Linked DNA regions of Chitinophaga caseinilytica. The protein of the gene in region 2 binds, or shares a complex with, the protein of the main gene of each other region. Links are inferred from orthologs where the notes say so. Each region holds a gene or a part of one and is shown on either strand. Other genes may lie near its edges.

The links. Proteins that work in one complex are often made in the same cells at the same time.
Region 1: the proteins of meaB (region 2) and WJU22_RS23430 are in contact, whole or in part, in a crystal structure (PDB 8DPB), measured with the Methylorubrum extorquens proteins. The link is inferred for Chitinophaga caseinilytica from one-to-one orthologs. Residues at the interface, in SOR26638.1 of Methylorubrum extorquens: Arg20, Ala21, Ala24, Arg25, Thr28, Ser32, Arg33, Arg34, His37, Thr98, Gly99, Gly100, Ser101, Ile102, Leu103, Lys106, Thr107, Ala110, Ala113, Ile114, Asp115, Arg116, Ala118, Phe119, Ile120, Arg121, Pro122, Pro124; in SOR27001.1 of Methylorubrum extorquens: Glu577, Glu578, Asn579, Asp580, Gly581, Arg582, Arg583, Arg585, His596, Ala604, Ser605, Ala608, Asp609, Gly611, Phe612, Asp613, Val614, Asp615, Ile616, Gly617, Pro618, Leu619, Glu625, Arg628, Gln629, Val631, Glu632, Asn633, Asp634, Glu661.

What each region holds. Positions count from the first base shown.
Region 1 is NZ_CP150096.1:5,657,873-5,662,146, reverse strand. What follows is about bases 1,312-4,274. They hold WJU22_RS23430 (acyl-CoA mutase large subunit family protein), read right to left. Parts: upstream 3,589-4,274; coding sequence 2,035-3,588; downstream 1,312-2,034. Other genes in these bases: WJU22_RS23425 (M23 family metallopeptidase), read left to right, coding at 3,643-4,274; WJU22_RS23435 (class I SAM-dependent methyltransferase), read right to left, coding at 1,312-2,002. In the rest of the region: WJU22_RS23440 (TlpA disulfide reductase family protein), read left to right, coding at 1-1,018; more of WJU22_RS23435, read right to left, coding at 1,097-1,311. UniProt on the Escherichia coli protein: Catalyzes the interconversion of succinyl-CoA and methylmalonyl-CoA. Could be part of a pathway that converts succinate to propionate.
Region 2 is NZ_CP150096.1:1,458,773-1,464,388, forward strand. Bases 1,474-4,468 are described here. They hold meaB (methylmalonyl Co-A mutase-associated GTPase MeaB), read right to left. Parts: upstream 3,424-4,468; coding sequence 2,524-3,423; downstream 1,474-2,523. Other genes in these bases: WJU22_RS06245 (MarR family winged helix-turn-helix transcriptional regulator), read right to left, coding at 1,474-1,598; WJU22_RS06250 (DMT family transporter), read right to left, coding at 2,022-2,348; WJU22_RS06260 (LON peptidase substrate-binding domain-containing protein), read left to right, coding at 3,558-4,193; WJU22_RS06265 (type III pantothenate kinase), read left to right, coding at 4,203-4,468. In the rest of the region: WJU22_RS06230 (SCO family protein), read left to right, coding at 1-129; WJU22_RS06235 (DUF420 domain-containing protein), read left to right, coding at 145-711; WJU22_RS06240 (hypothetical protein), read left to right, coding at 762-977; more of WJU22_RS06245, read right to left, coding at 987-1,473; more of WJU22_RS06265, read left to right, coding at 4,469-4,892; WJU22_RS06270 (hypothetical protein), read left to right, coding at 5,079-5,616. UniProt on the Escherichia coli protein: Binds and hydrolyzes GTP. Likely functions as a G-protein chaperone that assists AdoCbl cofactor delivery to the methylmalonyl-CoA mutase (MCM) ScpA and reactivation of the enzyme during catalysis.

The sequences.
Region 1 (4,274 bases), 4.2 Mb from region 2 along the record:
TTATTACCGTAAAGGCGCCACCAACGTCACCGATTCGTCTGAGCTGACCAACGGGGCTTTCTCGTTCAAGGGCACCGTTCCCTCCGCCGTTCGCGGCACGCTCGTGGTACGCGCGATCCCCGTTCCGGGCAAAGCCGTAGCCATGAATTACGACATGATCAACCTGTACCTCGAAAAAGGGGACCTGTCCGTTAAAAGCGCCAAAGGCCTCGAAGAAGCTACCGTGAAAGGCGGCCCGCTCAACGCCGATTTCTCCCGCTATCAGCAGGCTACCAAATTTGCGAAAGACAAATACGAAGTGGTAAACAAGGAATGGAGCGCCGCAAGCCCTGAAGCCCGCAAAGGCGCGGATTTCCAGAAGGATATGAACGCCAAGTATGATGCCATCCGCAAAGAAGAGAAGGCTGCCCAGCTGGTGTTCATCAAAGCAAATACGAAATCGCCCATCGCCGTCGACGTATTGCAGCAGTTCGCCGGCTCCCTGCCCGATAACGTAGACGAGATCGAAGGGTATTTCAAATCCCTCGCCCCCGCGATCCAGTCTTCCGATAACGGTAAAAACTTCGCCAAATCGATCGATGGCTGGAAAAAGACAGCCGTTGGCGCACAGGCGCCCGAATTCACCCAGAACGATACCGAAGGCAAGCCGGTGAAACTGGCCGACTTCCGCGGCAAATACACCCTGATCGATTTCTGGGCCTCCTGGTGCGGCCCCTGCCGCGCCGAGAACCCCCACGTGGTAGCGGCGTACGAAAAGTATAAAGACAAGAACTTTACCGTGCTCGGCGTTTCGCTCGACCAGCCCAACGCCAAAGACAAATGGCTGAAAGCGATCGCCGACGACAAGCTGACCTGGACGCAAGTGAGCGACCTCAAGTTCTGGGACAATGAAGTGGCGCGCCTCTACGGCATCCGCGGCATCCCGCAGAACTTCCTGGTAGACCCGCAAGGCAAAATCATCGCGAAGAACCTTCGCGGCGAGGCGCTGGAGAAAAAACTGGCGGAAGTCCTGAACTAGGTATAACGGTAAGTGATATACGAAAAAGCCCGTCCTGGTAAAACCGGACGGGCTTTTTCTATGTAATCTGAAATGTGGTCAGGGTGCGTCGGCAGGCTTGATCTCGTACACGATCGAGCTGCATTTGTTCACATGCCGCCAGGCTTTCCAGTAGGAGCGGAAGCCTTTCCACGCGCCGGCGATCAAGCCGTCTTTCCCCGTTTTGTATTTCTGGCTGAGCAGGCTCACGTAAAACGCGTCGAATACCATGGGGTACTTTTGCCGGATGGAGAACCCGTGGCGCTGCATGAGCACGTCCATGGAAACGGGGGAGAAGTGGTACAGGTGGCGGGGCACATCGTATGCCGCCCAAAACTCGCCATAGAGGCGGGCATCGGTGCTGGTGTAGTTGGGGACGGCGATGAGTAGGGCGCCTCCGGGCTTCAGGAGTTTCCGGATCCGCTCCAGGTAACCCTGGAGGTCGTGCACATGCTCAAGCACATGCCACATCGTGATGCAATCGAACTGTTCTTCGGGCAGTTCAAACAATTCGTGTACCGGGCGCGTATCGAGGCCGTAGTTTTTCTGGGCGGTCTCCCGCGCGCCGGCGTCCGGTTCCAGGCCGGTAACGTTCCAGCCCAGCAGTTGCATATGGTGCAGGAACGCACCGCTGCCGCTGCCGATATCGAGCAGGTTGCCGGATTTCACGCCGGCCGCCGTTTTCACCCAGTTCTGCTTGGAGCGCATGGTGATCTTGCGGACGCTGTGGTACATCTTGTTGATAAGCCCTTCACGGGTATCCGAATGCGAAATATATTCGGCCGATTGGTAATACGCGCCGATGGCTTCGATAGGAGGAATGTGCTGGGTGAAACGGGCCGTGCAGGCGGCGCATTCCCAGATATCGAATTTTTCCTGAGATACGGTATAGTCTTTTGCCGTCAGCTTGTAGCTGATGCGGTCCGATTGGCAAACCGGGCATTGCTGGTAGTCGATCCGATTCATGTGGTTAGAAAACTGGCTGCAAGATAACAAAATTAAATCCCCTTGTATTCCCCCCAGACGTTCCGGAGCGTATCGGCGATTTCGCCGAGGGTACAGTAATGTTCCACGGCTTCCACAACGAGCGGCATGAGGTTCTCGGTCGTTTTTGCCCGCTCCGAAATGGCCGCCAGTAAGGATTTCACCTTTTCGTTGTTGCGGCGGGCGCGGAGGGAGGCCAGCTTTTCGGACTGGAGCTTGCGGATGCTGTCGTCGATCCGGAATACCTCGGTATCTGAGGCTTCTTCCACGACGAATTTGTTCACACCGACGATGATTTTTTCGTTATTCTCGATTTCCTGCTGGTATTGATAAGCGCTTCTGGCGATCTCGTCCTGGATGAACCCCTGCTCGATGGCGCTCACGGAACCGCCCATGGCGTCGATCTTATGGACAAGTTCCCAGGCGCGTTCCTCCACTTCCTTCGTCAACGCCTCCACGTAATACGAACCGGCCAGCGGGTCTACCGTGTCGGCGATGCCGCTTTCGTAACCGATGATCTGCTGCGTGCGCAAAGCGATGCGGGCGGCAGATTCTGTGGGGAGGGAAATGGCTTCGTCGTACCCGTTGGTGTGCAGCGATTGCGTGCCGCCGAGCGTGGCAGCGAGGGTTTGAACGGCCACGCGCACGATGTTGTTGTGCGGTTGCTGCGCGGTGAGGGTGGAGCCGCCGGTCTGGGTATGGAAGCGCAGCATTTTCGCTTTGGGATCGGTGGCGCCGAGGTTTTGGGTGATATGCGCCCACATGTTGCGCGCCGCGCGGAACTTGGCGACTTCTTCGAACAAATGGTTATGCGCGTTGAAGAAAAAGCTGAGGCGCTTGGCGAACACGTTGATGTCGAGCCCCTTTTCCAGCGCGGCTTTCAGATATGCCTTGCCGTTGGAAAGTGTGAAAGCCAGCTCCTGCACGGCGTTGGCGCCCGCTTCGCGGATATGGTAGCCGCTGATGGAAATGGTATTCCATTTCGGCACTTCCCGGCTGCAATAATCGAAAATATCGGTGATCAGCCGCATGGATGGCTGCGGCGGATAGATGAAAGTGCCGCGGGCAGCGTATTCCTTGAGGATATCGTTTTGAATGGTACCGGAAATCTTCGACAGGTCGGCCCCCTGTTTCTTCGCCAGGGCGATGTAGAACGCCAGGAGGATGAACGCCGTGGCGTTGATGGTCATGGAGGTGGAGACTTTCTCCAGCTCGATGCCGGCGAAAAGCGTTTCCATATCTTCCAGCGAATCGATGGCTACGCCTACTTTTCCTACTTCGCCTTCCGCCATGGCGTGGTCGGAATCGTAGCCGATCTGCGTGGGGAGGTCGAACGCGACGCTGAGCCCCATTACGCCCTGGCTGAGCAGGAAATGATATCTTTTATTGGATTCCTCGGCTGTGCTGAAACCCGCGTACTGGCGCATGGTCCAGAGTTTATCGCGGTACATGGTGGCGTGGATGCCCCGGGTGAAGGGGAAGCGGCCCGGCAGCTCGTCCATCGGTACCGGCGTGGCATATAACGGCCGGATTTCGATTCCCGAATCGGTCTTGATTGGCTTTTCCATATTCACAATGTTAGGTTAAAAACGATAAATTGCGGGAAATTTTGTTGACTGGCCATGATTCCTTATTTGTTGTTGTTTTTCACCATTGGACTGGCGTTGCTGAGCATGCTGATGATGCGCCGTGGCACGCGGAGGCCTTTCCCCGACGCGCTTTACACCATCCTGTTTTCCCTTTCGCTGGCGGCGTTCGTTTACCTTTACGGCACCTGGGTGTACGGGAGCATTTATCTTAAATATATTTTCGGGGGATTATACGTGTGTGTGGCCGGATGGTCCCTCTTCCGCCGCAACCCCGTCAAGCCCGCCCGTTCGCCGTTTTTCCGGTTAACGATGTCCATAGTGCTGACCCTCGCCGTGATCCTGTATTTCACTGGTACCACCGGCACGCCGCGTACCGTGGAGCTCGATTTTCCCCTGCAGAAAGGCCGCTATTTCGTGTTGCAGGGCGGGAAGGGATTACCGTCGAACGTATTCCATTTCAGCCTTCGCGGGGCTATTTACGCGATGGACATCGTGCGGCTCAACAGCTGGGGGAACCGCGCCAGCAAAGTGTTTTCCAAAAAACTGGAAGATTACGCCATCTTCGGCGATACGGTCTATGCGCCCTGCTCCGGCCGCGTCATCCGCGCCAATGGCGACGATCCCGACAACATCCCGCCCAACATGAAGCGCGGCCCTAAAAACAC
Region 2 (5,616 bases):
CGCGGGTATTACAATGGGATGGACACCGTTTCCGTCCGCAAAATGGTGAACGATATCGCCGTATTGCATATCGCCAAAGACAAGAAAAGGCCCGGCCTCCTCAAGCGCCTGTTCTCTTCCGGCAACTAAAACTTCTCAGTGAACATGAAGAACAAGAATCTCAATATCATCATCACCATCGTTTCCATCGTCATCCCCGTGGCGGTGGCCATTTTGTTCGTGCTCCCGCAGCCGAACGTGCAGGTAGGGTTCGACGTAAAGGTGATGCCCTTCTTCCACGCCGTCCTCAATTCCGCCACGGCGGTGTTGCTGCTGGCGAGCCTCTTTTTTATCAAGAACGGCCGGAAAACGGCCCACAAATGGGCGAACCTCAGCGCCGTGGGCCTGTCTGTAATATTCCTCCTTTCCTACGTCACCTATCACTTCCTCACGGAATCCACGAAGTTCGGCGATATGGACCACAATGGGGTGGTAGACGCGGCGGAGATCGCGGCGGTTGGCGGCGTGCGGTATGCGTACTATTTCCTGCTGCTCACGCACATCGTGCTGGCAGTAGTGATCGTTCCGCTGGTACTGTTCACCTTGCTGAGAGGGTTCCAGTCCGACTGGCCGAAACACCGTCGCATAGCGCGGATCACCTGGCCGATCTGGTTTTACGTGGCCATTACCGGCGTGGTAGTGTACATGATGATTTCGCCGTATTACGCCTGAGCCTGACATAAATCAGGCCCTGGCGCATTAAAAATGCCTAATTTCGGAGCGTGAAAAAGATATTCTACCTGTTGATGACGGTAGCCATGCTGCTGCCAGCCAGTCAATTGATGGCGCAATGTTCCCTCTGCACGAAAACCGCGCAGCAGTTGGGTGAAGGGCCTGCCAAAGGCCTGAACAACGGTATCTTGATGCTGGCCGCCGCGCCGCTGGCGCTGGGCTTGTTCCTGGGCATCCGCTGGTGGAGGAGCCAGCGGGCGCAATAATGCGCGCCCCTAAATAGCTGGTTTCCTGAATTCCGGGCAATCTACCCGCAAATCCGCCGCCTTCAGAATGGCATTCACGAGGTGGCAATAATGTAATTTCCCTTTCTTTTCGTAAAATCTGCAGTTGTAGCACATCCGCTGCGGCGTGATGATGAGGTTACGGTTGAGGTCCTGGATAAGGCCCAGCAACTGTTCCAGCATGCCCGCCTGCTTTTCGGCCGACATATCTTCCACAGAATCCTGCATCGGTTCCGCAAACCGCTCTACCCGGCGGGCAACCGTTTTACCTTCGCGGGTCAGATGCAGGGTATGGCTGCGGCTGTCTTCTTTATCTTCTTTCCTTCTGACAAAGCCTTTGGATTCGATCGTCTTGATCGCATCGCTGATCGTTGCCTTCGTCATATTGAAATGCGCGGCGAGATGGGTGACGGTCTTCAGCTTTTCCGGGTAATGAAGGAGATAGGTCAGGATTTGGACCTGAATTGGACTGATCCCGTACTGTTTCGCTTCCTGCCAAAGCAATACACGGAAAGCTTCTGAAAGTCTTTCCAGTGCGGCAACCACTTTACTGGCGGTATTGGTGGCCTGATGCTCCGGGTTGAAGGTGGATTCCTTTCGCATGGTGTTGTTTGTAACGCAGTAGTTTTGCTTGTTCCTAATTGTTTCTTCTAACGGGTTTGCACGGGGGGCGTAATGTACGAAAGATTTACACCGTGAATATCACACTTTCATGGTGATTCACAGGCTTTTTGATAAACGGAGTGAGGCAAACAAAATTGTGTAATACGCCCGGAGATGGGGTATTTCGTGCCGCACCCGCCGCGATCTCCCCTCAGCAAAATTGCATCTGCTTAATTTGATATATCTATCTGGTTGAAAAAAACTTACCCGAAGCCGTGGTGGCTAATTCTACAACATAGTTCCCTGGGAATTTTTCTGACCTCCTGCACGATGGCCGTTGTAACATGTGTGTGATGCATCGCTAATTTACAACCTATTCACCAGCAATTCCGGACAAAAAAAGAGGCCCGGAGGCCTCTTCAATTAATGTGCGTCGGATACGAATTTCAACCCGATGATGGAGCCGATCAGCATGACGAGGAACACCAGCCGCATCGCGGTGGCAGGCTCCTTGAAGAACAGCATCCCCGCAATAGCGGTCCCTGCGGCGCCGATGCCCGTCCACACCGCGTATGCGGTACCGATCGGCAAGCCGCCGTTGATCGCTTTGTTGAGCAGGAAAAAGCTCAGCGAAATACAAACCACGAAAGAAACCGAAGGCCAGAGCTTCGAAAAATTCTCTGAATACTTCAGCGAAATGGTAAAGCCGATCTCGAACAGACCGCCCAGCAAAAGGAATAACCAAGCCATAACAAAAGCTTTTGTTTTAGATGATCAGAAATATGTCGAAAATGTTGATGAGAAAGGGCTGCGCGCAAGATCAGCCGCCGTAGTTGAACACGGCGTAAGTGAAGAAAAGACGGAAAACTCGAGTTTGGGTAAACATCTTTGCGCTTACGTTGATTGCCGCAAAGATAGGATTTTTTCAGCTATAGCGGCGAACGATGCGGTAGAGGTTGAACCCCGGCCCGTCCATCTGCGCGCGGATCTCCGCCAGCAAAGCCTGCCTGTCTACCTCCCGCATTCTTTTATACTGGATAAGTTGCCATGCCTTTTCAGCCAGCAGCAACGATTTGCGGTCGGCATTGTCATGGATGTGATCGCGATGGGCATCGAGTGCCTGCATGAGGGCCTCGACCCCTTCGTCCCGCAACGCCACCGTTTTGATCACGGGCGTTTCCCAGCCGGCCGTTGCGCGCGAATGCGCCAGCAGCCGCAGGTTGCGGACGAACTCGTCGGCCTTCGGACGGTCTGCCTTGTTCACCGCGAATATCGCCGCAATCTCCATAAGCCCGGCTTTCATGGTCTGGATCTCGTCTCCCGCTTCGGGCACCACAACCACCACCGTCGTATCCGCGATTCCGGCGATCTCCACTTCGCTCTGCCCCACGCCCACCGTTTCGATGAATAGGTAATCGTACCCCGCGGCCTTGATGATGTCTGCCACTTCGAGGATTTTCGGGCTGAGGCCGCCCAAAGCACCACGGCTCGCCATCGACCGGATGTATACGTCTGGGTCGGAAAAGTGATTGGCCATGCGGATGCGATCGCCGAGCAATGCGCCGAAATTGAAGGGCGACGATGGGTCTACCGCGATAACGGCTACACGCTGCCCGCGGCGGAGGATGGCGGAGATGAGGGCGTTTACCAGCGTGCTTTTGCCGGCGCCGGGAGGCCCCGTGATGCCGACCACGCGGGTGCCTGCGCGCGCCGGGAGCGACTCCAGCAGCTGTTCGTATCCCGGGGCTTCGTTCTCCACCAGGGAGATGCTCCGGGCCAGGGCCCGCACGTCCCCCGAAAGGAGCCGGTCAAGTAACACAGACATGCAACAAATGTATCGATGATTTTTCATTTCGGGAAGATGACGCCCCTTCTTTCCTTCCATCCGCCGAAGGCAGACCGCCATTATTTTTCGTTCAAAATTCGTAACTTAAAACAACGAAGAACCTACGCCCGAACATGACGAACTTCATACCCATATTTCCCCTCGGCATCGTCGTTTATCCCGGCGAGATGCTCAACCTGCATGTTTTTGAACCGCGGTATAAACAGCTGGCGGAAGAATGCATCCGCGAAGGCAAGCCCTTCGGCATCCCCGCGGTGATCGACCAGAAAGTGAACGAATACGGTACGCTCGTGGAAATTTCGCGGGTGGAAAAAACGTATGACAACGGCGAGATGGACGTGCGGACCCGCGGCATCAAAGTGTTCCGCATCCTCGAGATCATCCGCGAAGTGCCCGAAAAACTGTATGCCGGCGCCATCGTCAATTACCCGGTCAATCACGACCGTACGAGCGATACGCTCCGCGAACAGGTGCTGGCGGCGGTGCGCGAGCTGCACCACATCCTGCAGGTCTCGAAGCAGTTCCCGGTAGAAGACCACCGGTTGCGGGCATACGATATCGCGCATCATGCGGGGCTTTCGCTGGCGGAAGAATACGAAATGCTCCATCTTTTCCAGGAACTGCAGCGCCTGGAGTACCTCAAACGCCATCTCAGCAAGGTAATTCCCCTCATGACGGAGATGGAGCGGCTCAAAGACCGGGTGAAACTGAACGGCCACTTCCGGGATTTATCCGTAGATAATTTTTAACTTGGCGCCATGATCGGCCCGATTTTTTGTTTCGACCTGGGCAATACCCGGTTGAAATGTGGCATTATGCAAGGCGGAGAACTGCAGGAAGAGCGGTTTTTCAGCGAAGAAACGTTGTTGCCCGAAGTGGAGGAACTGCTGAAGGAACGGCGCCCCCGCGCGGCGGTGCTGTCGTCGGTAATAGAACATCCGCCGGCGCTGGAATCGCTGCTGCAAAGTGAAACGCGCTTCATCCGCCTGCGCTGCGATACGCCGATGCCCGTTCGGATCGTGTACGAAAAGCCCGAAACCCTGGGCGTAGACCGGATCGCGCTGGCCGCAGGCGCCTGGGAAATGTTTCCCGGCCAGCATAATCTCGTGATCGGTACCGGATCGGCCATCACTTACAATTTCATCAACAAACGGGGCGAATTCCTGGGAGGGGGCATCAGCCCGGGGATCGACATGCGGTTCCGCGCCCTGCACGCTTTTACGGATAAATTGCCGCTCGTTCCCGCCGAAGCGCATTATAGTTTTATTGGATATAATACCCGTCAAAGTATCCTCAGCGGCGTGCTGGAAGGCGCGCTGGCGGAGGTAGACGGCATGATTTCGCTGTATGCCGCCAGGTACGGGAACTTTAACGCGCTTTTAACAGGGGGAATTTGGAATTTTTTGCTTCCCGCCTTAAAAATAAGATATTTGCAAGCCCGTATTTAATGTATAAAGGTTTAAATTCAATCGCTGAACTCAATGTATTGGACAAAAGCTAGCTTCTTTTGCCTGTTAGGCGTAGCAGTGCTATCGGCAAAAAATGCTGACGCCCAGGATAATTCACCGTACTCCCGATTCGGCCTTGGCGAGATTTCGCGTTCCGAGAACGCAGTCAACCTCGGCATGGGAGGCGTGGCACAGGCATATGGCGATGCCCAGTCCATCAACTTCGTCAATCCCGCCAGTTACTCCCGTCTGCAGCTCGTAACGTTCGACGTGGGCGTTCACGGCGGCGCCCGCCGGCTCACTTCGAGAGACGCGGCGTCCAGCGCCGGGTATGGAACATTGAGCTACCTCCAGCTGGGCATGCCGCTCGGCCCGAAGTGGGGCCTCAACCTCGGGATCCGCCCCCTCACCAAAGTCGCCTACAACATCGGCGTTCCGGAAGACAGAACTTTTTTCGACACACTGAAAGTAGCTTCCGTTAACCAGTTCGAAGGCAGCGGCGGCATTTACCAGGCTTATGTAGGCTCCGGTATCGGTTTCGGCGGATTCAGCGTAGGGGTGAACGTAGGTTACATCTTCGGCAACGTCACCAACAGCACCAAAGTCCTCTTCCCCTCCAACGTAGACGATCCGCAAAGCTCCATCGTTCCGTCGAGAGACATGAAGCGCACCAGCTATGGTTCCTTCTTCTACACCCTGGGCCTCCAGCAAAGCATCAAGCTCG